Regions from separate parts of the Leuconostoc sp. S50 genome, predicted to be linked through region 2. Evidence: riboswitches for the same ligand, from Rfam matches in the RefSeq annotation. Region 2 holds a riboswitch; the other holds the start of a gene.
What was found. A riboswitch is a leader RNA that binds a small molecule or an ion and turns the genes downstream of it on or off. The one in region 2 is predicted to bind lysine.
Positions count from the first base shown of each region.

Region 1: linked by a shared signal. The riboswitch ahead of lysA (diaminopimelate decarboxylase) and the one ahead of IAE53_RS03880 (amino acid permease) in region 2 are both predicted to bind lysine.

Region 1 is NZ_JACVUE010000001.1:335,050-351,520, forward strand. It holds gene pepF (oligoendopeptidase F) at 1-1,046, shown strand, start outside; gene IAE53_RS01565 (VTT domain-containing protein) at 1,160-1,831, shown strand; gene IAE53_RS01570 (XRE family transcriptional regulator) at 1,972-2,523, shown strand; gene IAE53_RS01575 (nicotinate phosphoribosyltransferase) at 2,516-3,898, shown strand; gene IAE53_RS01580 (hypothetical protein) at 3,914-4,258, shown strand; lysine riboswitch at 4,366-4,533, shown strand; gene lysA (diaminopimelate decarboxylase) at 4,618-5,907, shown strand; gene dapD (2,3,4,5-tetrahydropyridine-2,6-dicarboxylate N-acetyltransferase) at 5,912-6,613, shown strand; gene IAE53_RS01595 (N-acetyldiaminopimelate deacetylase) at 6,613-7,767, shown strand; gene dapA (4-hydroxy-tetrahydrodipicolinate synthase) at 7,770-8,639, shown strand; gene dapB (4-hydroxy-tetrahydrodipicolinate reductase) at 8,636-9,361, shown strand; gene IAE53_RS01610 (Dyp-type peroxidase) at 9,398-10,357, opposite strand; gene IAE53_RS01615 (FAD-dependent oxidoreductase) at 10,585-11,946, shown strand; gene IAE53_RS01620 (hypothetical protein) at 11,974-12,672, shown strand; gene IAE53_RS01625 (hypothetical protein) at 12,665-13,240, shown strand; gene IAE53_RS01630 (glycosyltransferase family 2 protein) at 13,237-14,523, shown strand; gene IAE53_RS01635 (hypothetical protein) at 14,538-14,816, shown strand; gene recX (recombination regulator RecX) at 14,873-15,676, shown strand; gene IAE53_RS01645 (DUF402 domain-containing protein) at 15,727-16,296, shown strand; gene IAE53_RS01650 (ribonuclease HIII) at 16,386-16,471, opposite strand, start outside.
Region 2 is NZ_JACVUE010000003.1:4,675-21,145, reverse strand. It holds gene IAE53_RS03965 (DUF6508 domain-containing protein) at 1-107, shown strand, start outside; gene IAE53_RS03960 (bacteriocin immunity protein) at 205-555, opposite strand; tRNA gene IAE53_RS03955 (tRNA-Leu) at 666-747, shown strand; tRNA gene IAE53_RS03950 (tRNA-Thr) at 822-894, shown strand; gene IAE53_RS03945 (ABC transporter ATP-binding protein) at 1,154-2,194, shown strand; gene IAE53_RS03940 (carbohydrate ABC transporter permease) at 2,194-3,087, shown strand; gene IAE53_RS03935 (carbohydrate ABC transporter permease) at 3,100-3,921, shown strand; gene IAE53_RS03930 (ABC transporter substrate-binding protein) at 4,035-5,324, shown strand; gene IAE53_RS03925 (MBL fold metallo-hydrolase) at 5,324-6,517, shown strand; tRNA gene IAE53_RS03920 (tRNA-Pro) at 6,564-6,637, shown strand; gene hflX (GTPase HflX) at 6,692-7,972, opposite strand; gene trpS (tryptophan--tRNA ligase) at 8,246-9,262, shown strand; gene IAE53_RS03905 (APC family permease) at 9,401-10,729, shown strand; gene IAE53_RS03900 (LCP family protein) at 10,790-11,989, opposite strand; gene IAE53_RS03895 (DUF1634 domain-containing protein) at 12,002-12,364, opposite strand; gene IAE53_RS03890 (sulfite exporter TauE/SafE family protein) at 12,376-13,203, opposite strand; gene IAE53_RS03885 (phospholipid phosphatase) at 13,363-14,037, shown strand; lysine riboswitch at 14,057-14,224, shown strand; gene IAE53_RS03880 (amino acid permease) at 14,301-15,743, shown strand; partial or broken gene IAE53_RS03875 (KxYKxGKxW signal peptide domain-containing protein) at 15,974-16,471, shown strand, end outside.

The sequences.
Region 1 (16,471 bases), on a different contig from region 2:
AGCAATTAGCACAAAATAACATTCCCGAAGCACTATATGACGTGCTCATCAGTAAAACCCATGAACATATCAATACGGTTTACCGCTATTACGATTTAAGAAAAAAAGTGCTTGGGGTTGAGCAGTTACATCACTATGATCTATCTGTACCATTAACTGGTAAAGATTTCTTGCCAACAACCTATGAAGAGGGAAAAAAGCTGGCACTAGAGGCATTGCAGCCACTTGGTGAGGATTACGTTAACCAAGTTAAAGAGGCATTAAATAATCGCTGGATTGATGTTGCAGAAAATGTCGGCAAGTCTTCTGGTGGTTTTGAAATTGGTATTGCAACAGTTCATCCGTATATTTTATTAAATTGGACAAATAAATTGTATAGCACTAATATTTTGGTGCATGAAATGGGTCACGCGATACACAGTGTCCGAAGTAATCAAACACAACCGGTTCAATATAGTGAAGCGGCAACTTTCAATGCCGAGATTGCTTCCACGCTCAACGAGATTTTATTGCAAAATTATTTGATCAAAAAATACCAAAATGACCGTGACGCGCAAATTTATTTGCGTACCAAATCAATTGCTACTTTTTTGGGAACGTTTGTTACTCAGGTAAAGTTTGCAGAATTTGAGCAACTAACATACCAAACAGAGCAAAATGGTCAAGCATTGTCTTTAACAGTATTGAATCAAATGGCGACACAATTAGAGCATCAATTCAATGGTGAGCAGATTGTTGATGATTTTCCGGATGACAGTTATAGTGTACATTTTGCCAGCGTGCCACATTTTTATTACAATTTCTATGTCTATCAATATGCGACATCGTATGCGGTGGCCAGTGCGATTGCCAATAAAATCTTGAGTGGCGATAAGCAAGTGCTAGATCACTATCATCGTTTTTTGGCTTCAGGCGGTGTCGATTATCCAGTTAATCTCATTAAGTCAGCAGGGGTTGATATGGTCAGTGGGGAGTATCTTGATAGTGCTTTTGCGAATTTTGAAGATGATGTTAATACCCTAGAAAGACTTTTTTCGACTAAGTAAAGCGACAATCAATAGTTGCGTCGTTGTTGTAACAACGATATGGTAAAATAGAATTACTGAAATTGGAAGGAAAATGCGTCGCTGTTGCAGATTATGACCGGCGCAAACTCATCATGGCTTTTTTAATTGATTTTATTCTACATATCGATGCTCATATTGCTAATTTGGTGCAATCATTTGGTTTATGGACATATCTTATCTTATTCGCAGTTATTTTTATTGAAACTGGTGCAGTCATCATGCCCTTTTTACCTGGGGATTCCTTACTATTTGCTGCGGGTGCAATTGCTGCCACGCCGGCTGGACTCAATGCCGGACTAAATCATTGGGTGTTTATGTTTGTTTTCTTTTTTGCAGCCGTTTTGGGTGACTCTTTGAACTTTTGGATTGGCCGAACAGGTGGTTATCAGCTGATTCGGCACCCCTTAATTGGGCGCTTCATTAAAGAGGAGCATATTCGAGAAGCGGAGGGCTTTTTCGAGAAAAGGGGTGCGGTTGCCATCATTATTGCGCGTTACATGCCAATTGTGAGAACCTTTGTGCCGTTTGTGGCAGGTATTAGTCAGTTCCCGTATAGCCGCTTTTTGAAAAACAGCGTGATTGCTGCGTTTACGTGGAGCTTGATTGCCACAGGGGCAGGTTACTTGTTTGGCAATATTCCGTTTGTTAAGGCGCATTTTTCAATTATTATTTTAGGGATCGCCTTAGTAACATTGTTGCCAACGATTATTGGTATCATTCGTTCAGCGATGATTTCACGCCGACAAAAGAAGTTATCTAAATAATAAAATATATCGTAACCACCTGATGTACTACTATATCAGGTGGTTTTATGATAAATTCAATTAAGTAATGATTGCTCTCGTGTTACAATAGAAAGAAAATGAGATAAGCCCTCGGAATACCGATGGTATGAGATGAAACCATGAATAATATTGAAAAATTACAACAGTTAACCCAAATGACCCGTCAAGAAATTGCTGATGCACTTGATGTTGAAAGTGAAACCGTTTTGGCTTGGGAAAATGAAGCCATCATGCCAACGGTCAGTGAACTAGAAGCGCTCAGTGGTATTTTTTCAGCGCAATTGGATGCCAAAGGTATCGAGACACAAAAGCTAACGCACCCTATTCACATTCGCCTATCTGTCGACTATTTGTTGAATCTTGGTATAACAATGTCAGACTGGATAACCTTAAAATGGGCATTTGAAGGTCAGTGGGAATCTGATAAACTTGCAGTTGGCTTTTTTGATAACAATCAATTAACACGAATCATCGAAACAGAGTCAGAATTTGTTGCCGCTTTTGCTGGCTATTTAATTTTACAAACTGATGGTGAGTTTGAACCCTATATTGATGAATTTAACGATGATAAAGAATATGATTGGCGCTTGATTCGTCATAGTGGCGAAACGTTTACAGACGTGACTCGTATGCTTGTCACGACTGAATTGACGGAGATAAAGCATGGCTGAAAATTTAATTATAGCGACAGATGCTTACAAGTTAACTCACCATTTACAGTATCCTGATGATATTACTAAGTTATATTCCTATGGCGAAGCACGTGTCGGTGGTCAGTTTGATCAAGTCAGTTGGTTTGGTTTGGGGATGATTTTGCATGATTATTTTCATACCAAAATTACTGATGATATGATAGACGAAGCTGAAAAAATGTCTTTACAAACATTTGGAACATCAGCTTACTTTAATCGTGCTGTCTGGGAAAAAGTTCGTGACTTAGGCTACTTTCCTGTTACTATCAAGGCATTACCTGAAGGCATGACTGTGCCAACGGGAAATGCGTTATTTACAATTGAAACGACAGCACCGTGGTTCGCCACAACGTTGAATGCTTTGGAAGTCATTTTAATGCATGTCTGGTATCCAACGACAATTGCCACTAACTCTATGGTGATTAAAAAACGTTTGCGGCCATTGTTTGAGCAGTCTGGTTCAGTTGATGATTTGTTTTTAGCAGTGAATGATTTTGGGCTGCGAGGCGCTACGAGTTTGGAATCTGGTAAACGCGGGGGTGCTGCGCATTTGTTACATTTTCAAGGATCTGATAATTTGGCGGCGTCGCAATACTTCGAGAACGTTTATGGTATTGCAGGTCGGGCTTTGTCTGTTTGGGCGACTGAACATTCGGTCGCAACTGCTTATGGTGATGGGCAAGGTGAATTCGATTACGTGAATGCGCAACTTGATCGTGCACCAGAAGATGCTGTTTTGTCGATCGTGATTGATTCTTATGATGCCATCAACTTTGTCAAAAATGTGATTGGCTCTGATTCAATTAAATCAAGAATTATGAAACGTTCAGGTAGAATAGTGTTGCGTCCTGATTCAGGTGATCCAGAACAGATTGATTTAGAGGTATTAAGGTGTTTGGGTGACATTTTTGGTACTGAAACAAACGATAAAGGCTATCGCGTGATTCAACATAATGTTGGTATCATCCAAGGTGACGGTATGAAAGCTGATACCATCGTATCACTTTATGAAAAGCTGATGGCAGAAGGGTGGTCAGCTGATAATTTGGTCGTTGGTTCTGGTGGTGGCTTGCTACAAGAAGGATTCACACGTGATACCGAACGGTTTGCTATTAAAGCCGCGTATGCCGAGAAATCTAACGGTGATCATCTCAACATTCAAAAAATGCCTAAAACTGATGTCTCAAAGGCATCAAAATCAGGACGTTTGAAAGTCATTCAGCGTGACCATAAAATCATCACTGTTTCGCAAAACGAACCTGGTGAAGATCTATTAGAGGTAGTCTACCATAATGGGATTGTATCACCAATTAATGGTGCGGACATATTGGCTCGCGCCAACAATCATGATTGAAAGGACTAATAACAAGTGGGATTAAACTATCATTTTAGTAAACAACCAAGTGATGACGATATGTCAGTCAAAGTCACCCGACTAGATGAAAAAGCCGCAGCACAAGCATGGCGTCAACGTGATAAACGTGATCATCAACCGATTAGTGAACCGGATACGGGTATGGTTGGTCGTGGCATTAAAGCATTAGGCACTGAATCAGCTATCGGAAAAGATGAAAGAAAAGCGCAAATGCAAGTTTTGTTTAATCAGGGGATGACTAGTTACATTGATTTAGCTTTTGAAATGAACTTAGCAGAATCAACAATAAGACGCTATGGTAAAGAGCTTGGGCTAACATTTATTGATCAAGAATTTTAATCATTATCTTGTTCACAAAATAAGGTTATAAGTTAAGATTAAAGACAAGTAAATAATTACCTTGACATTTTCTAATTTTCAAGGGATAATAGTCTAAATACTTATATATTTCACATAGAGGTTGCGATTGACATTGCGCCTGCCGGAGCTCTTGTAGGGGTTGATGGTAGGTTAGGGGACGTCGCCGAAATACGTTTTATCTACAAATGAAACGTGTTGGGCTAAGGGTTAAGAACCGTTAGACTGTCGCATACGTGCGGTGAGCTATGGCAACTGTCAAAATTGGTAAATTAAAAAGCCGTTAGACTGTAACCGTGAGGCTCAGACTAATGGCTTTTTATTGTGAATAAGGGGAAAGCATGAGTTATCCAACGAATACGAATCAGCATTTAACAATTGAAGACGTCGATACCATTGAATTAGCGCAAAAGTATGGCACACCGCTGTATGTTTATGATGTAAGTCATATCAGACAGACAATCCGTGCTTTTAAACAAGTATTTGAACAAGAAAAGATTCCATTTGTAATTAGTTATGCTGGAAAAGCATTTGCCACAAAAGCAATCTATCAAGTTGTCGCTCAGGAAGGCATTCATGCAGATGTGGTGTCTGGTGGTGAATTATATACAGCGCTAGCTGCTGGCTTCCCAGCAGCGCATTTAAGTTTTAATGGTAATAATAAAAGTTATGACGAATTGACATTTGCTGTTAAAGAAGGTGTCGGAACTATCATTGTCGATAATTTTTTAGAACTAAAATTACTTTCTGAAATTGCTGAAAAAAATGCCATTAAACAGGACATTCTGTTACGAATTTCGCCTGGCATTTCAGCACATACACACGAGTTTATCAGTACGGGTCAGCAAGATAGTAAATTTGGTTTTGATTTAATATCTGGGCAGGCGAAAGAAGCTTTTGATATTGCCATCAATGATGATCATTTAAACTTACGTGGTTTGCACGCACATATTGGGTCACAAATTTTTGATGTCACTGGTTTTGAACAAAACGCCGCGCTTCTTGCTGATACGGCTAATGCTTGGGGGTGGCAACCTGAAGTCATTAACGCCGGTGGTGGTTTTGGTATTAAATATACTGATGAGGATAAGCCGTTACCTGAAAGTGAATTTGCACAGGCTATTATCCGTGTATTGAAAGCAAAAGCTGCTGAATATGATTGGAAAATGCCAGAAATATGGATTGAACCTGGACGTTCAATTGTTGGACCAGCTGGAAAAACATTGTATACAATTGGCTCAAGAAAAGACATTCCTGATATTCGTCATTATTTGGCCGTTGATGGTGGTATGGGTGATAATATTCGACCGGCGTTATATCAAGCTAATTACACAGCCGTATTAGCCAATCAACCGAATGCTCAAACTGAAGAAGTCGTTCGGGTTGCTGGTAAATATTGCGAATCTGGTGATGTATTAGTCTGGCAACAAGCCTTACCGGCCACAAAACCAGGGGATATCTTAGCGGTAAATGCAACGGGTGCTTATGGTTATGCCATGGCCTCGAATTATAACCGCAATCCCAGACCAGCAGTAGTATTTGTCGAAAACGGCCAACACCAATTGGTTGTAGAACGAGAAACATTTGAACATTTAGTGTCATTAGACCGAGATTATACTCTAGGAGAATAGTAGAATGCCTGAAAACGAAGCACAACGTTTGATCAACTTTATTGCAAATGCACCCAAAAAAACACCTGTGAAAGTGACCTATAAAGGATCACTTAATGCTGAGGTGCCAGACCAAGTCAAACATTTTGGTAATGATATTTTTGGTCAGTTAATCGGTGATTGGGCTGATGTTGCGCCATTGATTTCAAATTTGCCAGAAGACAGTGTTTTGATTGAAAATGATTCACGTAATTCAGCAGTACCGTTGCTGGACAAAAAGGCTATCAATGCTCGAATTGAGCCCGGCGCTATTATTCGTGATCAAGTTAGCATTGGTGATTCAGCTGTGATTATGCTTGGTGCCGTCATTAATATTGGTGCCGAGATTGGCGCGGGGACAATGATTGATATGGGAGCCGTCCTTGGTGGCCGTGCGATTGTTGGTAAAAATTCACATATTGGCGCTGGTGCCGTACTGGCAGGTGTGATTGAACCAGCATCTGCCCAACCTGTGCGAGTTGGAGATAATGTTTTGGTTGGTGCAAATGCGGTCGTCATTGAAGGCGTGCAAGTTGGTGACGGTGCCGTTGTTGCTGCTGGTGCGATTGTCACCAAAGATGTACCGGCAAACACGGTGGTTGCTGGTGTACCTGCCAAAGTAATCAAAACAATCGATGAACAAACGCAACAAAAAACCGCTTTAATTGATGCACTAAGGAGTCTTTAATGACAGTTTCTGAAGCAGATATACAGACATTTCGGCGTGAATTACACCAAATACCAGAACTAGCTTTATCCGAATTTCAAACACATGATTATTTGCTCAAAAAAGTTCAGTCATGGCAGACTGATTTTATGACTATAAGAGAGGTACCAGAGCTACCAACAGCTTTGTTAGTAAGATTTGAGGGTTCCCATCCTAAAAGAACAATTGGTTACCGATCAGATATTGATGCTTTGCCAATTACAGAAGATACGCAGCTACCCTTTTCTTCAATACACGATGGTCGCATGCATGCCTGTGGGCATGATGTTCACATGAGTTTGGCTTTGGCCATTACTAAATATTTCAGTGAACATCAGCCAGAAGATCATGTCATTATCTTTTTCCAACCAGCAGAAGAAGAAAAGAGTGGTGGAAAATTAGCTTATGAACTGAATTTATTTGAAGGGCAATGGCGCCCCGATGAATTCTATGGTATTCATGATCAACCTGATTTACCTGCTGGTACTTTGAGTACGTTAGCAGGCACTTTATTTGCTGGTACTGCTGAGTTAAAGGTGGATGTCATTGGTCAAGGTGGTCATGCAGCCTATCCTCACTTGGTTCATGATCCAATTGTAGGCGCCGCGGAGTTGATCACAACGTTACAAACAGTTGTTTCGCGTGGTGTTGATCCAATTGAAGGTGGGGTTGTCAGTATTGGCACAATCCAAGGTGGCTTCGCAAATAACGTTATTCCAGATCGTGTTCATTTGGAAGGTACAGTACGTAGCATGACATTAGCTGGATTGAAAACGATGATGGCACGCATTCAAAAAATAGCTGATGGTATTGCCTTAGCCGACGATTTGACTATCGAAGTGTCTTTGGAAAGTGGCAGTTATTTGCCAGTGGAAAATGATCCAAAATTGGCTGAAAACTTGATTAATTATATGACGGAAGATGACAATATCAACTTTGAATTAGCCAAACCAGCTATGACAGGCGAGGATTTTGGGTATTTATTACAGCATATTCCTGGCGTGATGTTGTGGTTAGGCGTAAACGATTCCCATCCACTTCATAGTGCCAAGCTTAACATTGATGAAGCAGCACTGATGCCCGGATTTTTGGCCCTTAAATCCTTTTTAGTTTATCGCATGTCGCAAGGAGATTGAAAATGTACGAAAATATTCGTTTAATCACCGCAATTGTAACACCGTTTACAGCCGATGACAGTATTGATTATAACGCGTTGGATAGTTTGATAGAGCATTTGTTGCAGCATGGTACGCAAGGTTTTGTTGTTGCAGGTACAACCGGCGAATCCCCCACACTAACTCACGAAGAAAAGTTGGCTTTAACCACGCATATTGTCGAACAAGTCAGCGGCCGTGCGTTAGTAATTGCGAATGCTGGCTCTAATAATACTAAAGAGTCTGTTATGGCAGCGCGCGAATTAAGTGCTATTGCAGGCGTTGATGGTATTTTAGCGGTTACACCTTACTACAATAAGCCCAGTCAGGCAGGGATGATCGCCCACTTTGAAGCCATAGCAGACGCTGCTAGCAAACCAGTCATGCTTTACAATATTCCGGGCCGTACCGTGGTTGGTTTGACATTAGACAGTGTTTTAAAGCTTGCAAAGCATCCAAACATTAACGCTATCAAAGAAACAACTTCGGTTGATTTAATTGCAGCTGAAGTTGCTGGTACGACTGATTTCTCAGTTTATACTGGTGAAGATGCGATGACCTTATCAGCTTACGTTGTGGGTGGGGCGGGTACTATTTCAGTTGCTTCACACTTATATGGTGATGAGATGACAGCGTTATTTAAAGCGATGGCTACAAATAATTGGCAAGAAGCAGGCAGATTGCAACGGTATTTGACACCAAGAATGAATGCATTGTTTGCTTACCCATCTCCAGCACCAGTTAAAACAAAACTGGCTGATCTTGGTTTGATTAGAGAAGATGTTCGATTGCCTATTTTAGCCTTGGCTGAAGCTGAAAAGGCACATCTGAATGATTTATTGGAGAATTCATGACAAAAATTATTTTAGCAGGTGGTTTCGGCAAATTAGGTGAGGCGATCCAAAATGGTCTCAAGGCCGATTATGAAATTGTTGGCATTTTAAGTGGTCATCAGCATGATAGTGACATACCAGTTTGGACATCTCTTGCAGACATTGATGTATCAGCAGATATCTGGCTTGATGTGAGCACACCAGCGACCGTATATGAGAACGCCCAGTACGCAATTGCTCATCATATGGCATTAGTCATTGGTGCGACAGGATTAAGCGATGCGCAAGTCACTCACCTTAAAGCTTCAGCGACAAATGGTATTTTAATTGTCCCAAACTTTAGTTTGTCAGCTGTATTGTTAATGCAATTCTCAAAAACGGCAGCGCAATACTTTCCAGATGTGGAAATTGTTGAAGCACATAACCCCAAAAAAGTGGACTCACCATCAGGCACTGCAAAACAGACTGCACGGATGATTGCGAGTTCACGACAAAAAGCACCAGCACAAACAAGTGTTGGTGAAGCGCGTGGCGAAAGAGTTCATGATGTGCCTGTGCACGCGATGCGTTTACCAGGTTACATTGCGCAACAAACAGTGTACTTTGGTGGCATTGATGAGCAACTTACATTGTCCCAAAGCACAACAAGTCGTGCTGCTTTTGTGCCAGGTGTCATTATGGCATTAAATGCTGTTACAAAATTAGATCATCTCGTAATTGGACTTAACCAGTTATTAGACTAAAAAAGTTACTTCAGTGATGAACTGAAGTAACTTTTTTTATTGATTATAAACACCATCGGCGATGTCAGCTAAAGTATCACGAGAAGGAATAAAGAAAAGTTGACCTGATAAAATATCTGAAAATGTGAGTAAATAATCAGACTGTTCTACCATATTTGTTAGCATGCCTTTGGTAACTGACCAATAGCGTGAATACCCAATGAAGTAAGTACCGGTGTTGCCTGAAGCTGGATCTGAAAATGGTACATTCATGCGAACAATTTTTTGTTCTTCGCCATTTTTTTCAAATTTAGAAGCAACGTTGTGAGCGTTCTTGAATTTATCATCATCTTCTAATTCTAAATCGGTGAATTTTTCACGTCCGATTGCCTTTTCTTGGGTTTCATTATTGAGATGTCCCCAAAAATCCATATTGTGATGCCACTTTTGGGCAAAAGCATAAGCACCGTTGATGAATTTAGGATCTTCCTCACCAATTAGGGCATAACCAGCAGCATCTTCAACGGCCGGCGCTTCCGTACCATCAATAAAACCAATGATTGCACGTCCCTCAAAATATCGGAATCCTTTAGTTTCATCAACCACATCAGTGATATTTTTTAGAAAACGCATAAATTGTGTCTGCGCTTCATAGACAACAGCCTCATTACTAGCGCGTATGTGGAAAAAAAGATCGCCAGTTGAAGCAGGCATTTCGTATTCTGGGCCCTTTACACCGCTGAATGTTTCTAACTCAGAAGGTTTTGGCTGATTTGGGAAAAGATATTCCCAAGCTGCTTCACTAAATCCAATGGCAACTTTCAAGCTTGATTCTGTTGCCAAATGAGAATCACGAATGCGTAACGAACGAATAATTGCCTGTGAACGGTCAGCAAATTCCTGAATCGCAGCTTGTGTCTTTGCGCGATCTATTCTCTTGAACTTGAGCACGGTGAATTGAACGTGCTCGCCAACATCTTTCCAAACATCTTGTGCTTTTAATGGATTAACTGTCATTTTTTCCCTCCAATTATTAAACTAGTGCTATCATACGCTAAATAATCATTTTAATCAATAATCATTCTAAATAACATTAGTTCTAATGTACCTATAAATCACATAAAATTCACATTTATCATGTAAAATGAACGTAAATAGGTAATAATATTAGTTTTATGATGATTGAGTAAAATTTTGGAGATTATTAACATTATAATAGCCAATATTGAGCAAGGAGAAGTGATATGGAAATTAGAATCATCGGCGCTAGTCACGCCGGCATAGCGTGTGCGTTACGCGCGAGGGAAGAAAATCCAGACAGTAACATTATCATTTATGAAAAGCAAAAAAGTATTGGTTTTGTAGCGCAAAGTATACCGCTCTATTTAGGTGGCGATAGTAATTTTTTGAAGTTATCAAGTTATACCACAATTGCTGAACTAGAAGAAAAACATATTACGGTTAAAACACAAACGGTGATTGATGCTGTTGATCTCAATCATAAGTCAATTCACTATGTTGACATGGTTTATGGTGTGGAAAAAGAAGATCATTTTGATAAATTAGTCGTTGCGACTGGCTCATATCCCAGTCTGTCCTTAGTCCAAGATGGTTTTTTGGATAAACTATATGTTATCAAAAAATTTGAAGATGCGGTCAAAATTAAACAATTAATGGCTGAAAGTCGGAGTTGTATTGTGATTGGTGGTGGCGCGATTGGCATTGAAATGGCTAAAATTTTGAGTGAATTAAAAATTGAAACCACAATCATTCATTCTTCAGATTTCATCTTAAACCGATATTTGGATAAAGAAATTGCGCTTGATATGCAAAATGCATTGGTAGAAGATGGCGTTAAAATTGTCACGAATGCTTTGATTAGCAGCATTGATGAAGAAAATCTAGAGGATGGTAGTCGAAAAATTAGTCATGTCAAGACAGCTGATGGGCAACATTTTGAGGCTGACGGTATTATTTATGCAACTGGGTTTAGACCCAATTCCTTTTTAGTTGCTAATCAAGTTGCACTGGGTGATCGTGGCGCGATTATTGTAGACGATTACATGCAAACGAGTCATCCGGATGTCTATGCCGTTGGTGATTGTGCGACAACCAAGCTAACCAACGTGAAGGAACCTACTTATGTGCCACATGCGAGTGATGCTATTCGGCAGGGGGATGTTGCAGGCGTAAATTTGACCGGCAATAGTGTGAAATTGAAAAATTCACAAGGTACGTACAAACTTAATTTTGATCGTGATATCTCGTTGTGTATGTCTGGTTTGACAAACGAAAAGGCGAAGCAAGAAGGTTTTGATAGCGATGTTGTCTCTATCAGAGATCAGTATGTCAGTGGCAATGGTTTCTTTGAAGCTTACTTGGTTTATGAAAAAGAGACACACAAAATATTAGGTATCCAGTGTAAAGGATCAGCATTTGAAGTTGGCGCGCAAGCAGAGATAATTTCGTTAGCTATCCAAAATAATTTAACGGTTGAAGACCTTCAATACAGTGATTTTTATTTCAAACATGGCTTCAATAATCCTAGAAGTTTCACACAAATTCTTGCTGATACGATTCGCCAAAAAGAAAAAGCCGTCAAGTAATATTGGCGCTGGAAAGGAGTGTTGACAATGGTAACAGAACAAAAAATTACCGATTTAGACTACTGCTATGTGTCATGGGAACTTTTGCAAGAATTAGAAAAAAACACCTTTTCCAGAAATGAGTGTATCAGAGCATTTAAAAAAGAGTCAAACGACAGACAATCACTGATTATAAGTGTTGTAGCATTAATTTTACCAATGATTTTATTGGGAAGTATTGTGTTTTCTAATCACGCAGCAAGCTTAATGTACGGCAGCACTGGTACGACTGAAAATATTTGGACGCGCGTTGTTGGATTATTAATGCTATCGGCTTTTTTATTTTTAATCGTCTATATGTTGTCAAAAGAATTGTCCAAATACAAGGTTTTTAGGCCAATTAAAAAATTAATTAATCAAGATTTAGAAGCAAACTTACGATTAGAGGTTGACGCAATTGATCAGAAAGCTTCAAAAATTGTCAACGATTCGATACTTAGGGACTCAAAGATTCCAGAAAAATTTCTGTCATCTGAATTTTTGTTAGTTATTATCAAGTATATGGAAAGTGGACAGGCATCTTTTATTAAAGAGGCAGTATATGCTTTACAACTTGATCTCAACAATACTGGCTATTATGCCAATATTTTGCCAAAAGAGACGCTTTTACAGTTGGAAAAGAAGTATTTATTGGATCCTAATAAGAATTTGACCAAAAAAATTGAATTGGCTGAAAAAAATGACTGACAAACATATACAATCAAATACTAAGCAATTTAGTCAAGAAAATATTTTTATTGAACCTGATGATAAAACATCAAATTCGCAAGATGTGAAAAATTTTGTGCAAGATGATTTTTTCGACAAAGGACACTGGGGACTTAAATTACGACAATTCGGCATCAATTTTGCTTTCTTAATCGTGCTCGTGTTACCGGTCTTGATATTATTTGATTCACTACAAGATGGCCGATTTTGGCAATCATTGTATCATTGGCATTATCAAGATGGGTTTGACCTTACTAAATTTTTACAAGCTTCAATCTTAATTGCGATTGTCGTTGTGTTGGTATGCAGTTTGGCATTTTTGGTACGAAATAATTATCGTGAACAGAAAATATACCCAAATCAAATTACATATAATGACGATAAACTTCAGGCGCGAAGGTCAGTCATGAATGAGCTTTACACGAGTAGATATGGCGATAAAAGCTTTCGTGAATCAACGAAATATTATGCTGTTAATGAAGAACAAAATATTGATGATCACCTAATTAGTGACTTATTTAAGGAAAGTGGGGTCGAAATTAAATGAAGCAAATTCTGACAGTTTTTGTGCAAATTTTAACCTTATATCCGATTATTGGTGCTATTGCTTGGACTATTGGTGGTATTTTTTATCGCACAGTGTACGTTGGCAAAATTTTGGATCGTGATTTTAAAAAAATTCGCGTCGAAAAAGAGCCAATGATTACAATCATGATTCCTTGCCATAATGAAGAAATGGTTATTGAAGATACGATTGAGTATTTGATGAACGATTTAGAATATCATAACTATGAAGTACTGGTTTGTGATGATGGCTCAACTGATACAACCCCTGAAATTTTGTCTAGACTAAGTGTTAAGTATCCGAAGTTACGCGTTTTACGTGTCAACAAGAATAAGGGTAAGGCACATGCTTTTAATATCGGTTTATCTTTTTGCCGTGGTGATTATATTTTGAGTAACGACGCTGATACGGTTTGTGCGCCAGACGGATTATGGAAATACATGAATTATTTTTTGAGACCTGGGGGTCAAAACGTTGCTGCCGTAACAGCTAATATGGACGTTCAAAACCGTTCTTTGCTATTGGAAAAATCACAAACCGTTGAATTTTCCAGCATTGTCGGTATCATTAAACGATCTCAAATGGGTGTTCTCGGCAATATGTACGCTTATTCCGGCGCCAACACAATGTATCGTAAGGATGCTGTGCTTGATTGTGGCGGTTTCCGTCAGGATCGTGCAACTGAAGACATATCGATTGCTTGGGATCAACAATTTAGCGGATGGAAAGCCGTATTTGCGCCAGATATTATGTTTTATATGAATGTACCTAGCACATTAGGCATGCTATATAATCAAAGAAAACGTTGGGCAAAGGGTGGCACAGAAGCATGGGTGACTAATTTTTCGCGTATTTTTAAGCACCCTATCAAAAACATTGCTAAAATAGTACTTCTATTGGATCAAACAGGTAGTATAATTTGGAGTTTTTATTATTTGATTTTCACCACATGGTTGGCGCTCAAGTTATTTTATTTTGTTTTCACTAATGATACGGAGCAACTCATACACACGTTAGATATGATTTTTGTCTTCTCGGCATTCATATCGATGGTTGGCATCTGGCAATTAGTGGCATCATTAGCGCTTGATAATCACGGTGCAAAATTAAAATATCTCCTATTTGCACCCATGTACATGGCTTGGTATTGGCAAATGAATGCCATTACAATAGTTGTCACTTTCATTCCAGCCCTGAAAAGCGTCTTGGGATTATCTGGACAAGGCACATGGGTTAGTCCAACCAGAACAAAAATGAAAAAATAAATTTGGAGGCAGTCATGATTTTGCTAGGAGCAGTGCCACAATTGACCCAAAATACACAGATTAATTTTTGGGTGAGCGTTGCTGTACTTGTATTGTGCTTTTTTGGTATGATATTAGCCAGTATAGTATGCAATCAAAATCGTCGAGAATGGCATCAAAAAAGAAATGAAATCACGCAGAAACATCAGTATTTGGTTAATAAAGACTTTGTTGTTAGTGTGTTGGTAGTGGCACTATGTTTGCTTTTTTTCATTTTGATGTTCATGACTTTTGGCGCTTACTTGATGAGTTGAAACTTTATTGTGTTTCAGGCTGATTTTGGTTGACAGAGGAGAAACTTTACATCATCATGAAAATAATAACCAAAATTTCAGTTCAAAAACAAGCTGGTCGATACAACATTGATTTAGATAATCAATTTGCATTTGGTGTATCTGAGAGTGTCCTGATTAAATACGGATTAGCGAAAGGGCGTGAGCTGGATGATGACTTGATTGCTGATATTAAATTGAGCGACGAAGTTGCGAAAGCAATGCGCGTTGCCTTGAACTATCTTGGTCATTCGCTTCGTACGATAAAACAAGTTCAGCAAAAAATGAACGATAAAGAAATCCCTGAACAAGTTCAATTACAAGTAATTAGTCAATTAAAGGCGCAACATTATCTTGATGATCTTAATTACGCCCTCCATTATGTTGCCACTAAAAAAACAATTAATCCGAAAGGACCAATTGTCATTAAAATGGCGCTTAAACAAGCAGGTGTGTCGGATATCAATATTGAAGAAGCATTGGCAACATACACTGATGAGGAACAAATCATCGTTGCAACTCAACTCGCCAAGAAAGCAGCTGTTACGTATAAACGAGAATCAACGCGCAGTAAGCGACAAAAAATCATTGCAGCACTTGCTACAAAAGGTTTTTCTTTTGATATGGCACAAAATGCGGTTAGTCATTTAGCGGCAGAACATGATGATCAGTCAGAGCTAGAAAATATTCAACGAGAAGCTGATAAATTATGGCGACGCTATCATCGTGACGACAATTCAAAACGCCAATTTAAAACGAAAAAAGGTCTCTACACAAAAGGCTACACTTCTGATTTAATTGACAGCGTATTGGCTAATTTAATGCTGGAAGACGACAAGTAAATTGTGGTATACTGAAATAGAAATTCGGTGTTAGAAGAGTAGGTAGCGTTATGAGCGTTGATAAACCAGGTCGCGGGCCACGCGAAGGTGATTTCATCACGATCAAAAGCTATAAGCACGACGGCTCGTTGCATCGAACTTGGCGCGATACCATGGTTTTAAAAACCAGTGAGAACGCGATTATTGGGCTAAATGATCATACTTTAGTGACTGAAGACGATGGTCGGCGTTGGGTGACACGTGAACCAGCCATTGTTTATTTCCACAAAAAGTATTGGTTTAACATCATTGCGATGATTCGTGATAATGGCGTATCGTATTATTGTAATTTAGCATCTCCTTATGTATTGGATAAAGAGGCGCTTAAATATATTGACTACGATCTTGATGTTAAAGTGTTTCCAGATGGCGAAAAACATTTACTGGACGCTGATGAATATGCAGCTCACAGTAAGAAATGGCATTATCCACCAGAAATTGATAAGATTTTAAAAGCACATGTCAAAATTTTGGTTGACTGGATTAACGCTGGCACGGGTCCGTTTTCGCAGGGTTATGTAGATGTTTGGTACGCAAGGTATCAGTATTTGATGCAACAGCGGTTGAAAGATCGTCGTTGAAATAAAGCATTTGATTATTTGAATGCTTTTTTGTTTGCCATTTATATGCAAACAAAAAGGCTCAACTTGATTAAATTGAGCCTAAACGATTATTTGTCCTTATCTACTTCTTCGAATTCGCCATCAAATGTCGATGGGTCTTGTTGCGTTTGATGATTCATGTGCGGTTGAATAA
Region 2 (16,471 bases):
TTATTCGTGGTGAAAAGTACACGCCGGGGATGTGGCAAGCGTTGGTGCAAAATGGGATTTTACTTGATTTGTTAGTAAGAGAACGTGACTTAAAACAAAAAGCATAATAATTGCGACTCAAATAGGGTGATTAAAAGGTTCGATACACATTTTTCTGTATCGAACCTTTTTTGTTGATAAATGATTAAAGGTGATAATTTCAATCTATCTATTTGTGTCGGTATAACTATAGAATTGTGATTTATCAGAAAAATCAGCCATATATTGACCATTCAGACCGGATCGTTGACCAATCACGCCTAAATCAATAATCAATTTTTCGTCGGTTTTTGAAAAATGAAGTTTTTCAGACGAAGCCGTGATACGAATATAATTAATCATTCTGTTCACTAAGGCTTCAGGGTTTTTACTAGTGTCTATTTTTTTGTTAACTTGTAGTAAAACATCAGCTATATCACGAATACCTGGGACAATAAGCTGAGATTGTAGTGATAAATATAATAATTCAATATTGTGTTTTGCTTCGATTATTGTTGTAACGTTTCTTTTTGTCATTTGTTGTGTCACCTCGCTAACTCCATGTTACGCCTATTTGCGATCAAAGGTAAATAAATGCTTGACGTACAATCATTTTTCCAGTAAAATTAAAGGGTTGTGTTAGACATGCGGGTGTGGCGGAACTGGCAGACGCGCTGGATTTAGGTTCCAGTGGAGAAATCCGTGCAGGTTCGATTCCTGTCACCCGTATAATATGGTCGCCGCCATATTATTATATTGAGGTATCTGGTATTATTTGATATAATACTTGAGTACTTTGATCTGCCGACCTAGCTCAGTTGATAGAGCACCTCACTAGTAATGAGGGGGTCGCCGGTTTGAGCCCGGCGGTCGGCATAATTTATGAAAGCTTTGAATGATTATTCATTCAAAGCTTTTTTCGTGTAATCAAACTTGACATAGTTAAGTACAGATTGTGTATGTTCAGTTAATATTATAATGATGATGAAATCTTTATCTGATATTTACATAATCATGACAGAACTCTGCTATATTTGAAGCATAGACAAAAATTGTCCTTATCCACATATCATTTGCACAGGACAGATGATTTCATCTATACTAACTTTATAACAAAAAAGAAGAGAGAAACACAGTGGAAGTTAAATTTAATCACGTGACTTTGACCTACCCAAACGGCATCGAAGTCTTACATGACATGGATTTTGATATCACCGACGGACAACTCGTTGCACTCTTAGGACCCTCAGGTGGTGGTAAATCTACCACGCTGAATTTGATCTCGGGTCTATTATCAGCAACTAGTGGCAATATATACTTTGGTGACGAAGATGTTACAAAGCAAGATGCGTTGGGACGTGGTGTTGGGATGGTTTTCCAAAACTATGCCTTGTACCCCCATATGACCGTTTTAGATAACATTATTTTCCCAATGAAAATGGCTAAGGTGGATAAAGCCACACGTAAACAGCGTGCTTTAGAATTAGCACAACTGGTTCGTGTCTCTGATCAAATTAACAAAAAACCAAGTGATTTGTCTGGGGGTCAGCAACAACGTGTTGCCATTGCCCGCGCGTTAGCAAAATCACCTAACATTTTGTTACTTGATGAGCCTCTCTCAAATCTTGATGCACGTCTCAGAGTTGAAATGCGCGAAGAAATTCGACGTATTCAAAAGGAAACAGGCGTCACAACAGTCTTTGTTACGCATGATCAGAGTGAAGCAATGCATGTTGCTGATAAAATTATGCTATTAAACGATGGTCGCATTCAACAATATGATGCACCACAATCACTATATGAAAATCCAAATAATCAATTTGTCGCTAACTTTATCGGAGAACCTGCGTTAAATATGGTACCAGCAGACCAGTTTGGTGACGAGGTGAGACAATTATTTGATGGTGACGTTGCCACAATTGGTATTCGTGCCGAAGCATTAACAAATGAGGTGAAAGCACCTGCCATCAAAATGCAAGCGGTTGTCCATGAAGTATTGTCATTTGGACGTGATCGGCAAGCGGCGATTTCAGTTGGATCACATCAACTAGTTGCAACAGAAGTCACAACGGCAGCACCTTTGGAACAAGAAACAACACTCTTTGCCGCACTTAGTGGCGTTTACGCTTTCGATCAAAGTGGTCAGCGGTTGCCACTTAGGGGTGATCACGCATGATGAACAATCAAAAGCCTACTTGGAAACAGACATTAAAAGGGTGGCTTTATGTCTTGCCGATGCTAATCATCGTTGCGATTTTTAGTTTATACCCGATTGTGTCAAGTTTGGCGATGAGTTTTTATACGCAATATAACTTTTTCACGAACCAAGTAATGGCGCTTGGTTTTGATAACTTTAAATATTTATGGGAAGACCCATTATTTCATTCTGCTGTGGCGAACACTTTAATTTTCGTTGTTGGTGTTGTCCCATTAGAAATTATAATTTCTTTGACCGTGGCTGTGCTTTTAAACCAGATTAAAGTATTGGCTGGGTTCTTCCGTACCATCTATTTTCTACCATTTGTGACCAGTATTGTTGCTATATCAATGGTTTGGAAGTGGATTTATAATAAAGATGCCGGCTTATTGAATTATTTTTTGAGCTTTGTAGGTATCCATCCAATTGACTGGTTGAATGATCCAACATGGGCATTGCCAGCGTTGATTATTTTGGCTATTTGGAAGAGCTTGGGCTTCAATATTATGCTCTTCTTGGTTGCTCTCAATAATGTTGACAAACGACTGTATAGCGCGGCGACCTTAGATGGTGCCAACGCTTGGGAACGTTTTTTGCATGTTACAGTGCCAATGATTAGTCCGATGACGTTTTTGATTGCCGTTAATGCTGTGATTGGATCGTTTAAAGTCTTTGATGAAATATTCTCATTGTTTGGCGGACAGGCAGGACCTGGAAATGCTGCAATGACAGTTGTATTTTACTTATATCGTATGTTTTATGAGCAAAACAAATACGGTATCGCTGCGGCCGCAGGTGTCGTATTATTCTTTATGATTTTAATTGTGACATTATTGCAGACATGGTTTAGCAAAAAACATGTTCATTACTAAGAGGAGTTGACGATGAGAAAGACAATATCAAAAACAATCGTTTACTTACTGTTAGTGGTTGGTGCACTGACAATGTTATTGCCATTCTTCTGGATGGTGTCAACATCATTTAAAACTGGTTTTGAAGCATTGCAAACACCACCAACTTGGTTGCCAAAAAAGCTGCAAATCACTAATTGGATTTCAGCATGGAAAGCAGCACCTTTTGCAACGTATCTTCTGAATTCAGTGGTTGTATCATTTGTGACTACGATAGGACAGATTATCACAGCCATCATGGCAGCGTTTGCGTTTGCTAAAATGAATTTTTTTGGTAAGAAAACGCTTTTCACTATTTTGTTAGCAACAATGATGGTACCGGGTGAAATGTTGATTATCCCAAACTTTGTGACACTATCACAAATGCATCTGGTGAATACTTATGGCGCTTTGATTATTCCATGGTTAGCTAGTTTCTTTGCGGTATTCACTTTGCGCCAGTCTTTTGCTAGTGTACCAGACCAGCTTTACTACGCCGCAAAGCTTGACGGGGCTTCTGATTGGAAGTTTCTGTGGCAAATTTTGGTACCAAATGCCAAGTCGTCCATTACGGCAATTGGCTTGTTACAAATTATTGGCTCATGGAACTCATTTATGTGGCCATTAATTGTCACAAATACAGACAAGATGCGTACTTTACCTGTTGGGTTACAAGCGTTCAGTTCAGATTCGGGTGTCAATTATCCGGAATTGATGGCGGCATCTACGTTTGTGATTCTACCTATGGTTATCTTGTACTTATTCTTGAATAAATATGTTGTTGCTGGTATTTCTGGTGGCGGCATTAAGGGTTAAGCTACTGTCCACGTTTTGTAGGCGGTAAAGAGATGTGATGAGACATGGTATCTCTTTACTGCTTATAAAAAGCAGCTAAATTTTTTTGGGAACACGAAAGGAAACATGTACACATGAGTACTGGGAAGAAAGTTGCAGCTTTGGCTGCTATCACGATTATGGCAAGTTCATCTTTTGCGGGTTTGTCGGCTGTGCACACAGAGACAGTGAGTGCAGCAACTAAACCAGTTAAAGTCACATTTTGGCACGCCATGGCTGGCCCATACAAAGACGCTTTGCAAAAGCGTATTGACGCCTTCAACAAATCACAAAGTAAGTATAAGGTTGTCGCAACTGCGCAGGGAGACTATACGACTTTGAACCAAAAAATCATGGCTGGCGCTAAGTCAAAGACTTTGCCAGTTATGGCGCAAGCAACTTACACACAAGTACCTGATTACGTCAAAGACGGTATTGTAACGTCACTTCAATCACAGGTTGATGGTAAGAATGGCTTGTCAAAGAAGCAATTAAACAATATTTATTCTGGTTTCTTGCAACAATCTAAGTATAAGGGCGAATTCTACTCAACACCTTTCTCAGCCTCTGTACGAGAAATGTTCTATAATAAAACGCTTCTGAAAAAATACAATTTATCAGTGCCAAAAACGTGGGATGATATTGCAAAAATGTCTGACGTTTTGAAGAAAGATGGCATTACAACAGTAGGATTCGATAAGTCATTTGACATGGAATGGGATTCAATGGTCCGTTCAGCTGGTGTATCGTTGATAACCAGCAAAGGCAAGGTTAATGTTGACTCAAAGAAGGCTGTGACTGCTGCTAAGTTGATTACTGATATGGTCGCTGATGGCACTGCTAAAACGGCTGGTTCTGATATCTACGGCACAACAAACTTTGTCAATGGTAAGACAGCTTTGACTTTCTCATCATCTGCAGGAATTACAGCAACGCAGGCAGCTGCAGCTAAAGACTTTGATTGGGGTACTGCACCATTACCATCTCACAAAGGCAAATCAGCGACTGTTTTGGCTGGTAATAGCTTAGTAGTTACGGCAACAGCCACTAAGAAGCAACAAGCAGGCGCTTGGGCATTCATGAAATATTTGATGTCTGATAAGCAAACTGAAAAGTGGGCAGAAGCAACAGGTTACTTGCCAATTACTAAGAAAGCAACGAAGTCATCTGCTTATAAAGCATACCTAAAGAAGAACCCATTAGCTAAAGCAGCGTCAGACTCATTGCCAGGTGCCTTCTCAGACACTGCATTCTTGGGTTACCAAGATTACCGTACGAACTTGCTGAATGCTGTTGATTCAATGTTGACGAAGAAAACACCTGCTGCAGACGCTTTGAAAACATTATCTGACCAAACAAAGAAGACTTTGAAAGAGAATAAATAATGAGTACGCAAGTACAATTTTTAAATGGGCTGAATACAATTGGTGGCAATGTGGTCTCGTTCACACAGGGAAACACCCGACTTGTAATGGACTTTGGCGTTAATTTTGCCCCGGCTGAAACGCCGACTGGCGATTTATTAGCAGACGGAACATTACCAGCACTACCTGATTTATTCACTGATGTTGACAGTGATATGGCGACAACAATCTTTGTTTCTCATTTACATCTGGATCATATGGGCGCGTTGAAGTATTTAACCAAGCCAACCGATGTTTACATGAGTCAAGCTTCGGCTGATTTATATCAGGTCTTGACTGAATTAGGGACAGAATCTGCGCCTAATGCGACTATTAAAGTGATCCCATTTGAGACGCCAATGATGTTTGGTGATTTTGAAGTTACATTTTTCGAAACTGACCATGATGCACGTGGCGCTGCTGCAATTCGTGTCCGTGACGGTGTACACACGTTTGTTCATAGTGGGGATGTGCGACTTGATGGTCCTCACCCCGAACGTGTCAATCATTGGGCAGATATCTTACGTGAAGCACACATTGATTTATTTTTGTTAGAAGGTACGGAATTTAGTTTCGATGCCGATGACGAAACGGAACATGTGCGCCATACTGAGATGTCAGTGCAACAAGATTTTGGACAAATTTTAGATGAACATCATCAATTGGTTGTCATTAATCCCTATGAACGTAACATTGATCGCTTAGAGGCTTTGCAAAATACAGCACGGCTTCATGGTCGTGAAATCCTTTGGGATAAGCAATTTGCAACAATCATGCGGGCCATGGGTGTTGCGGATGTTAAAGAAATTGATTGGGAAGCCGTTGTGGCAGAACCCAATCATTACGTTGTTCAAAATCACTTTAATCAATTACATGATTTAGATCAATTTGATGGTCAATTTGTATATCTACACATGAATGGTGAACCTTTAGGCGAGTATGATCCTCGCTTTGCCGAATTACAGGCATACTTAGATGCCAATCATGTCGAGCTCCAACGCTTGGGTGCAAGTGGTCACGCCAAGCCAGAAGATTTGGTGTCATTAGCACAACATGTCAATGCTCAAAAGACTGTTACTTGGCATTCGTTCAAGCCAGAAAAAGAAGCAGAAGCCTTGCGCAAAGTAGGTTTGAATGTCTATCTACCAAGAAAAGGTGAAACGTTAGTGTATTAAAATTTGAATTGGCGCATTGATTGCGTTAAAATTATTCTCGTATCAACGGGATGTAGCTCAGCTTGGTAGAGCACCACGTTCGGGACGTGGGGGTCGTGAGTTCAAATCTCGTCATCCCGATGAGCGAGAAATATTAAAAGGGCAGCAAACCACAATTGGGTTGCTGCCCTTTTTTTAAATGATATAATCTTTGAAAGTCTCGCGTTCATTAGTTGACAGTTCAACGGTTATCAGAGTGCCAGTATCATCATAATCTTCTTGTAAAAATGTGTGTTTTGCGGCGAGCTGAGCCTGAACGTTACCTTTGTCAAAAGGGATGTGCAAGTTAACGACTGCGACATCTTTGAACACATGTTGTTTGATAAGGTCAATTAATGCATCTTGGGAAGCAATATCTAATGCAGAAATGGTGATGGCATTTTCACCAGTTACTTCTGGAAAGACGAGCTCGGTACGGTCAGCTTTATTATAAACTGTGATAGTTGGACGACCGCTAACACCAATTTCTTGTAATGTTTTGTTAGTGGTTGTCATCATGTCTTGATAGTGAGGGTCAGAGACATCGACGACGTGTAACAGTAGATCCGCACTGGCTGCTTCTTGCAAAGTCGATTTAAAAGCAGCGACTAAGCTGTGAGGTAGCTTAGAGACAAAGCCAACGGTATCACTGAGCAAAAATTGTTTTTTATCTGGTAATGTCAATTGGCGCACGGTTGTGTTCAAAGTGGCAAAAAGCATATCTTTTTCAAAAACTTGTTTGCTATCATCGTTACTAGCACCAATACCAAAACGCGCTAACATCCGGTTCATTAGTGTTGATTTACCGGCGTTAGTGTAGCCGACCAAGGCTACGTTTGGCAGATCATTATTTTGGCGTTGTGCTGATCGTGTTGTCTCGCCTTTCTCAAGGTCTGCTAATTCTTGACGAATATGAACCATTTGAGCTGTAATACGACGACGAGATTGTTCAAGTTTTGTTTCTCCAGCGCCTCGAGACGTAAAGCCACCACCACCAGCACCAGTTTGCTGATCCAGCGTGATTGACATACTTGTACGTAATCTTGGTAACTGATATTGCAAACGCGCCAATTGAACTTGTAATTGGGCTACTTTTGTTTGTGCACGTTGCGCAAAAATATCTAAAATCAAACCAGTGCGGTCAACCACAGTCGCGTTGGTCGCTTTTTCCAAATTACGGATTTGCGAAGGCGTCAACTCGTCGTTAGCAACGATCATGTCGACGTCATAAGTGGCTACTGCCGCGCTAATTTCCTCGACTTTGCCTTTACCAAAATAAGTTGCTGGATTAGGGCGTTCCAGTTTTTGGGTAAAAGTCTCAACTGGGTCTAAGCTGTTTGCTTTTGCTAGGTTACCTAATTCTTCTAATTCATAAGTTAAATTTGCCTGACACGTTGTCAAGCCAACTAAAAATACCTTTCGGGGTGTTTCTTGCATCAAAAAATGCCTCCAATCAAACTGCGAGACTGGGGCATTTAACGTGTTGACGAAAATTGCAGACCAATCTCAAGAAAAGCGCACCAAAACAGTTGCCTGTTTGTTGTCACTACATCTTAAAATTTGTTCAACAAGTTCCCGTACCTCTTTTTCTTAATAGTGATAGTGTATAAGTTTTCAAACCTAATGTCAAACTGAAACGATATTTCTTGTCACGGCGTGTACGTTTTCAAGTATAATGAAATAAGCTAATCAATTAAATCGAGGTTAAACATGGTAAAAGAAATTTATTTAACAGGTGATCGACCAACTGGCAAATTACATATTGGACATTATATTGGTTCACTAAAAAATCGTGTGGTAATGCAAGAATCCGGTGAATTCGATCCATTTATTATGATTGCTGACACACAAGCTTTTACAGACAACGCTCGTAATCCTGAAAAAATTCGTCGTTCACTAACAGAAGTCGCATTGGATTATTTGGCAGTTGGTATTGATCCTGCTAAATCAACGATTTTTGTACAATCTCAAATTACTGGATTGCCAGAATTAACTGAATATTTTATGAATTTGGTCAGTGTGGCACGTCTGCAACGCAACCCGACTGTTAAATCAGAAATTCAACAAAAAGGTTTTGGAGAGGGCATTCCAGCGGGATTTTTGACTTACCCGGTGTCTCAAGCGGCTGATATTACAATTTTTAGAGCTACAAAAGTGCCAGTTGGTGACGATCAAGAACCCATGATTGAACAGACGCGCGAGCTAGTTCGTTCATTCAACAATGCTTATCAATCAGAAGTATTGGTTGAGCCTGTCGGTGTCTTTCCGCCAAAAGGGCAAGGACGTCTTCCGGGTATTGATGGTAATGCTAAAATGTCAAAATCACTGAACAACGGTATTTATATTAGTGATGATGCAGATACATTAGCTAAAAAAGTCAAGTCGATGTACACTGACCCATTGCATATCAATATTGATGACCCCGGTCATGTTGAAGGCAATGTCGTCTTTACTTATTTGGATATTTTTGATCCCGACAAGCAACGTGTACAGGCACTAAAAGAGCAATATACTGCTGGTGGTCTTGGTGACATGAAAATCAAAAAGCACTTGATTGAAGTGATGGAAGCTGAAATGGCACCCATTCGTCAACGACGTGAAACGTTTGCCCAAGATATTCCAGCTGTGATGGCTATGTTAAAGGCTGGCTCTGATCATGCTAATGAAGTAGCAGAGTCAACAATGAAAGACGTACGCCATGCAATGGGTATTGATTATTTCGACTAAAAAAATCACTGCAATCTGAAAAGGTTGCTTTTTTAGTGCCAAAATATGCTTATGGACACAAAAAAGACACAAATTGTTAAAATATGATAAAACAAAATAGTATATAATGGCAAGATAGATAAAAAATCAGGGGATGATATGGACAATAAAGCACAACTCAACCGCGGATTCGGCCTGACTGCCTCACTGGCGTTAGTGGTTGGCACAATCATTGGTTCAGGGATTTTTTTTAAACAAGGTAGTGTATTAGCGTCGGCAGGTAGTACGACATCTGCATTAATTGCATGGGCAGCTGGCGGTATTTTGACACTTGCTTCTGGTATGAGTGTTGCTGAAATTGGCTCCCAAATGGCTAAAACTGGTGGCTTATACATTTATATTGAAAAAATTTATGGCAAAGTTTGGGGCTATTTAGCTGGATGGATGCAAGTCATATTTTATGGTCCGGCTATGATGGGATCAATTTCTGCTTATTTTGGGATACTATTTGTTGACTTGTTTCAATTACCCAAAATGTGGGCGATACCCTCAGCGATTATTGCATTGGCGTTTGTTGGCATAATCAACTCAATTCCTAATCGTTTCAGTGCTGGCTTTCAGATATTGACGACGACACTTAAAATGTTGCCGATTGTTGCGTTGATCATTTTTGGTATGTTTTTTGGACAACATGAAGCATTAGGACAGACAGTCACTGCGGTAGCACACACTAACAGTGGGGGATTTGGGGTTGCTATTTTAGCAACGCTATTTGCTTACGACGGCTGGGTAACTTTGGCAAATATTAGTGGTGAAATTAAAAATCCACAAAAAGTTCTGCCAAAGGCAATCGTATTTGGGCTTATTATTGTTATTATTTCTTACGTGGGTGTCAGTTATGGGACATATAGAAGTTTAGATGCAGCGAAAATCGTTGCGCTTGGTCAAAATACAACAATTCATATGGCAACCAGTGCCTTTGGTGTCGTTGGTGGTCGTTTGATGAGTGTGGCGGTTTTAATTTCATTATTAGGGACATTAAATGGTAAAATTGTTTCATTTCCACGTGTCTTGTTTGCAATGGCGCGAGATGGCTTATTCCCGTTTGCAAAAACGTTTTCTAAGATTAACATGCGGACCAAGACACCCAATGCTGCGATTTGGTTTATGATTGTTCTTGGTGACTTAATGTTATTGTTAACTAATCCTGATCGACTCACTGACATTGCTATGTTCACGACTTTCTTGTTCTATATTTTGGCATTTGTCGGCGTTTTCATTTTGCGACACAAAGATCCGACTGGCGTCAATAGGGCGTTTTCAACACCGTTATATCCGTTTATCCCAATACTAGCAATTGCAGGTTCACTTTACGTGGAAATTTCCGAAATTTTGCATGATTTTTCTGGTGTTGTAATATCGATTGCCGTTGTCGCGATTGGATTGCCTGTTTATTTGATCTTATCAAAACGACAAATTAAAAAGTAAGTTTTTCAGTCAAAAAGAAACCCCCGAAAATCACTTTTCGGGGGTTTTAAAATGATAAAATTATTGATCTGACGAACTTTCTGTTGACGTGTCAGAAGAAGAATCAGAGCTACTTGAGGATTCATCATCTGCTGGTCTGAGAGAGGCAGCCACGGCCTGAAGTGTACTTGGCACTTCACCGCCATAGGCAGGACCTGTGGTTGCTGCCTTTAACCCTAGCGCTTTACGAGCTAGGTTAGTCACGCGTTGCTTTTCTTGCTGCGTCACAACTTCATAGGAAATGGCATTACCAGAAGAGTCTGGATAGCTTGTTCCCTCACCTTGAATATGTTCACTCACAATGTTATTTTTAGCTTTGATATACTTACTTGCAATTGTTGTCATGTCACCAAATGTCAAATCGGTGAGGACGTTTTTACTGAGCGTTGTCATAAATGAATTATTCAAGAGGCTCGAAACATTGGCAGATTTTTTAATCAAACCTTCAAGGACGAGACGTTGACGCTTTTGACGACCATAATCGCCTTCAGGATCGTCATAGCGCATCCGAGAGAATGCTAGTGCGGCATCGCCGGTCATGACATGCTTTGTTTCAGACCATGTGACGCCATTGTCATCAGAATGTTCATAACCGGTACTACCTTTATGGAAACGGTATAAATTAGGACCGTAATCGTGAGCGGTGTCTTGGCTATAAGTGAAATCAAGTGGCGATTTGACTGAAATACCACCAACTTGGGTGACCATTTTTTCCAAACCAGCCATATTCACTAACGCGTAGAAATCAACTGGAATATTGAGATAAGCTTCAACAGTTTTGATGGCTGTTGAGGTTGAACCATAAGCATAAGCGGCATTCATTTTTTGTGGGAAAGTATCTTCATAACCAGGGATAGCAACCATTGCGTCACGAGGGATGGAAATCATTGTCGTTTTTTCTGTTTTGGGATTAATGAGCAATAACATCATGGAATCCGTACGGCCTTTGTAGGTACGACCCAGTTCGCCTGTATCAGTTCCAAATAATAGAATAGATAATGGTTTACCACTAGAAACAACGCTTGAGACGTTACGGGCCTTTTTAGTGCCTGTGCTCTTATAAACCTTATCAATGGTTGATTTAGCATTATTAATTGCGTACCATGCGAAGCCGCCGGCCGTGATTGCTAATACAGCAATGATTGCTAAAATCGTATTTCGCAATTTGTGGGTTGGTTTCTTAAAACGATCCGTACGAGACTTTGTTTGATTTTCTGCCATGATGATCTCCGATTAGTGTTGGCCAATGAACATGGCAACGAGTAAAATAATGAAAACTGCGACGGTAATGCAAACATATCGCCAATCTTTAACTTTGGTGAAGGCGTAAATGGAGGCGATAATTCTTAAAACGGGTGTTAGAATGAGTAAAAATAATCCTAACATCATGATAGCACCGGCTTGAAAATGAAGAGAACCACTTACAATCTGTGCTAGTTGACGAGGATATCGATTGTGAAAATAGCCTGTTTTAGCGCTATTGATAAGATAGCAGGCAAAGCCAAGAATCATGACAACAACCGCTATTATGACGCCAATTCGTAAAACAATGCCAATTTGGCGTTCTAAATCTTTTTCTGTTTGATTAGTGGACATATGTGAGTGCCTCAATACAACGTGATATTAAATGCTTTTAGTAGTAGTTGTAAGCCAGCAATGCCGACAACTGGGATAAATAGTTGTCGGAGTCGTTTTGCTGGAACATGTGGCATAATACGTGCGCCAATTGTTGCACCTAACACGATACCTAAAGCAATTGGTACTGCGATGTCAGCTCGAATTGTGCCATTAAAAAAATAAACAAGAGCGCTGGCTGCAGCCGTGACGCCCATCATTAAATTAGAGGTTGCGCTGGCAGGCTTGAGTGGCATTTTCATGACACCATCCATGGCAAATACTTTGAACATACCAGATCCTATGCCTAATAAACCAGACGCGAGTCCAGCCCACAACATGACCACTGCACCACCGGGAATATTCTCTACACGATAATCAATGTTTTGATTCAGTGCTTTGTCATAGTAGGTAGCGTTGAGCTGTAATTTGTTGGCGAGAGGGTCGCTATGAGCAACTAATTCGGCTTGATTGTGGGTGTGTAACTTACGCCACATGCGATAGGATTGATAAACCAGCAGCACGCCAAAAAGGAAATTTAACCAAATTGGGGCAAAAAAACCTGCACATATTGCACCGATTAGCGCACCAATTGTCGTAAAAATTTCGAGTAACATAGCAACACGCAGATTGAGCATGTCGTCTTTTAAATATGCGATTGAAGCACCAGATGAAGTCGCAATCACAGCGACAATACTGGCACCGATTGCGTAGTGAATAGGAATATTAAAACCAATCACTAGGATTGGTGTGACAATCATGCCACCTCCTAGGCCCAAAAGCGCCCCAAGGGTTCCGGCAAAAACACCAACCAATAGCATAATGATAATGGATAAAGTTAAAGCCAAGATTAAATTCCTACCACTTCACTGTTTTTTCAATAATTATATTCTACACAATGCTACAATTATTGTGTACGATAAGCAAACGTGTTTGTAGAATTTTAATAAATTGGGAGAGCGTTTACTTCGGCATGACGAGTGAACGGAAGTGTATTTGTGTTAATTCAACCTGATAAATTACGAAAATTATTGATTATTATTTTTGGTGTCGTTTTTATTGTCTTTTGCCTTGCAGTCAGGTTTAATGCTGTTTTGGTAGCTTTTGGAGATGATGCGGCTACGCTAGTGGTTCAAAATATGTTGCCACATTCTCTGCAAGCTTTGATAACAATAGGCCATCTATTTGCGCATTATTGGTTAGTCTTGCCATTTATCGCTTTGATGGCTGGTGTTCTTTATCTGGCGCAATACAAAATTGCAATGTGGTGGTTCATTATTTCACAAATAATGGGGATGTTAGTGTGTTTGATTGTTGCCATTGTAGTTGGTATCTCTTGGGATAGTGGGCTACAGTTACGTGACATGATGCCAAATTTATTGTTGGTATGGTGGTTGCAAGTCTTGTTCTTGGTGGTGGCGTTGATTTTACCGCGTTTACTGAAGTCAAGGCGACTGCAAATAATCATGAGTACGTTGATTGGTGCATTTTGGCTTTTCATGATGATTTCACTGATGCAAGCCAATAATATGCTATTATCAAGCGGCATTGGCGCTTTGCTATTTGGCTACTTTTGGTGGCAATTAAGCGCACAAATTTACCGCAAACGTGCTCGCCAGTGGCAACATGTTCTAAAAATTGACGGTCGGGTTTGATTGTGATATGCTTTTACTAATATATCAAAGAGGTTGCAATCAACATGAGTCGCATAACTGAGTCTGCCAAGACACTGATGTTATGTTAAAGGGGCGATTGCCGAAAATATCATCTGGCAATATGATATTTGGGCTGGTAATTAAGAGTTACTAGACTGTCGTAGTAATACGGTGCGCTTTGAAAAGTGATTACGAAAATGACTTTTTAAACCTCTTTCTGTGTGAGCAGGAAGAGGTTTTTTGTTGGGAATAGGAGAATTTTTATGTCTGAAGATAGTGGGCAAGTCAAACGAAATCTGAAAACACGTCATGTGTCGATGATTGCATTAGGCGGATCAATTGGTACAGGGTTGTTTGTCGCTTCGGGTGCTACAGTGGCACAGGCTGGTCCAATGGGCGCGATTGTTGCTTATTTAGCGATTGGCGTGATGGTTTATTTTTTGATGACCAGTTTGGGAGAAATGGCGACTTATGCACCAACCTCTGGTTCATTTTCCGATTATGCAGGTAAATATGTTGATCCCGCATTAGGATTTGCGATGGGTTGGAATTATTGGTTTAATTGGGCGATCACGCTGGCGGTTGATATTGTGGCTGTTGGATTAGTTGCCAAGTTTTGGTGGCCAAATACACCGGGTTGGATTTTTTCAGCCGTTGCTTTGGCATTCATCTTTTTGATTAATTTGTTCTCCGTTGGCGCTTTTGGTGAAGCTGAGTTTTGGTTGTCAATGATTAAAGTGATTACAATCATCGTCTTTTTGGTGGTCGGTGTGGCAACCATCTTTGGTGTTATTCATTCTGACGTCAATGTCATGAAAAACTTATCAGTTGGCAATCATGGCTTTGTTGGGGGACCACAAGCGATTTTGTCAGTCTTTGTCGTGGCAGGATTTTCTTTCCAAGGCACTGAATTAATTGGTATTACGGCTGGTGAGGCACAAGACCCTGATAAATCAGTGCCTAAGGCTATCAATCAGGTATTTTGGCGAATCTTATTGTTTTATATTTTAGCCATTTTTGTGATTTCAGCTTTGGTTTACTACCAAGATCCACGTTTGTTAAGTTCATCAACTGAAAATATTGCTGTATCACCATTTACAATTGTCTTCAAAAATGCGGGGATTGCTTTTGCTGCTAGTTTAATGAATGCTGTTATTTTGACATCGATTGTGTCATCGGCTAATTCGGGATCTTATGCATCCTCACGTATGTTGTTTGCTATGGCGCGTAAGGGTGAAGCCCCTAAGATTTTCGGCAAAGTGTCAAAACGTGGCGTGCCCGTGGCAGCGCTGGTATTGACGACGGCAATCGGTCTATTAGCGTTTATTTCTAATACTAAAGGTGGCTCGGTTGCCTATACTTGGCTCGTTAATGCCTCTGGATTGACTGGCTTTATTGCTTGGGTTGGAATTGCAATTTCGCATTATCGCTTCCGCCGCGCGTATGTCGCGCAAGGTAAAAGCCTGTCAGATTTGAAGTATCGGGCAAAGTGGTTCCCATTTGGACCACTGTTTGCTCTGGTTATCTCAATTGGGGTCATTATTGGTCAAGATCCAGAAAGCTTTACTAATTTGAATTGGGAAAAGATTGCAGTTACATACTTGTCGGTACCATTATTTGCCATTCTATATATTTGGTACAAAATTTCTCACAAAACAAAAGTGATTAAGTTAAAAGACGTCGACCTGTCACAACCAAAAAAATAAATATTTTTTGCAAACGTTAGCTGGTGTGGTACCATTTAACGTTTTTTTGTGCTCAAAATTCATTAAAAAGACATAGTTAAGTCTGAAAATATACTTTCTTTTTGTAAGTATGTATAATATATGAATAATATGTAAAATATGTGTTTATATATAGGCATAAAATATCATTAATGGTATTAGTAGTGATATATTTAGAGTAGAAAATTGACTAAACGAAAAGGAAGTTGATTATGAGCGCAAAATATGATAGTCGCAGCAGTCGACAAACTAATGAAGTAAAACGTTATAAAATGTATAAGTCTGGTCGGCAATGGATTACAGCTGGATTGTCAACGTTGATGGTTTTGACGGGGATGGCTCTCATTGATGACACTGATAAAGTTAGTGCGGACACAACGACTGGTAGTACCGCAATGGCGGCTTCAGCAGCAGCTAATCCAGCAAGTGCCGCTGACAACACACTTTCTAATACAACCAGTGAAGCAGTGTCTTCAGCCAATGCACAAGTATCAGCTAATTCAGCCAGTGATTCTTACGCCACTGGTTCTTTGGGGAGCAGTGCCTACCCAACGCTTGATTCAGTTGCCACAGATAACACAGTTAGTGCGGACGTGAATGACCAAAATGCCATTTCAGTAGATAAAAATGCTGATGCAACGTCTAATGCTGTTGATGTGACGACGAGTGCAAGTGCTACATCAAGCAGTGCAGCTTCAACATACAATAAC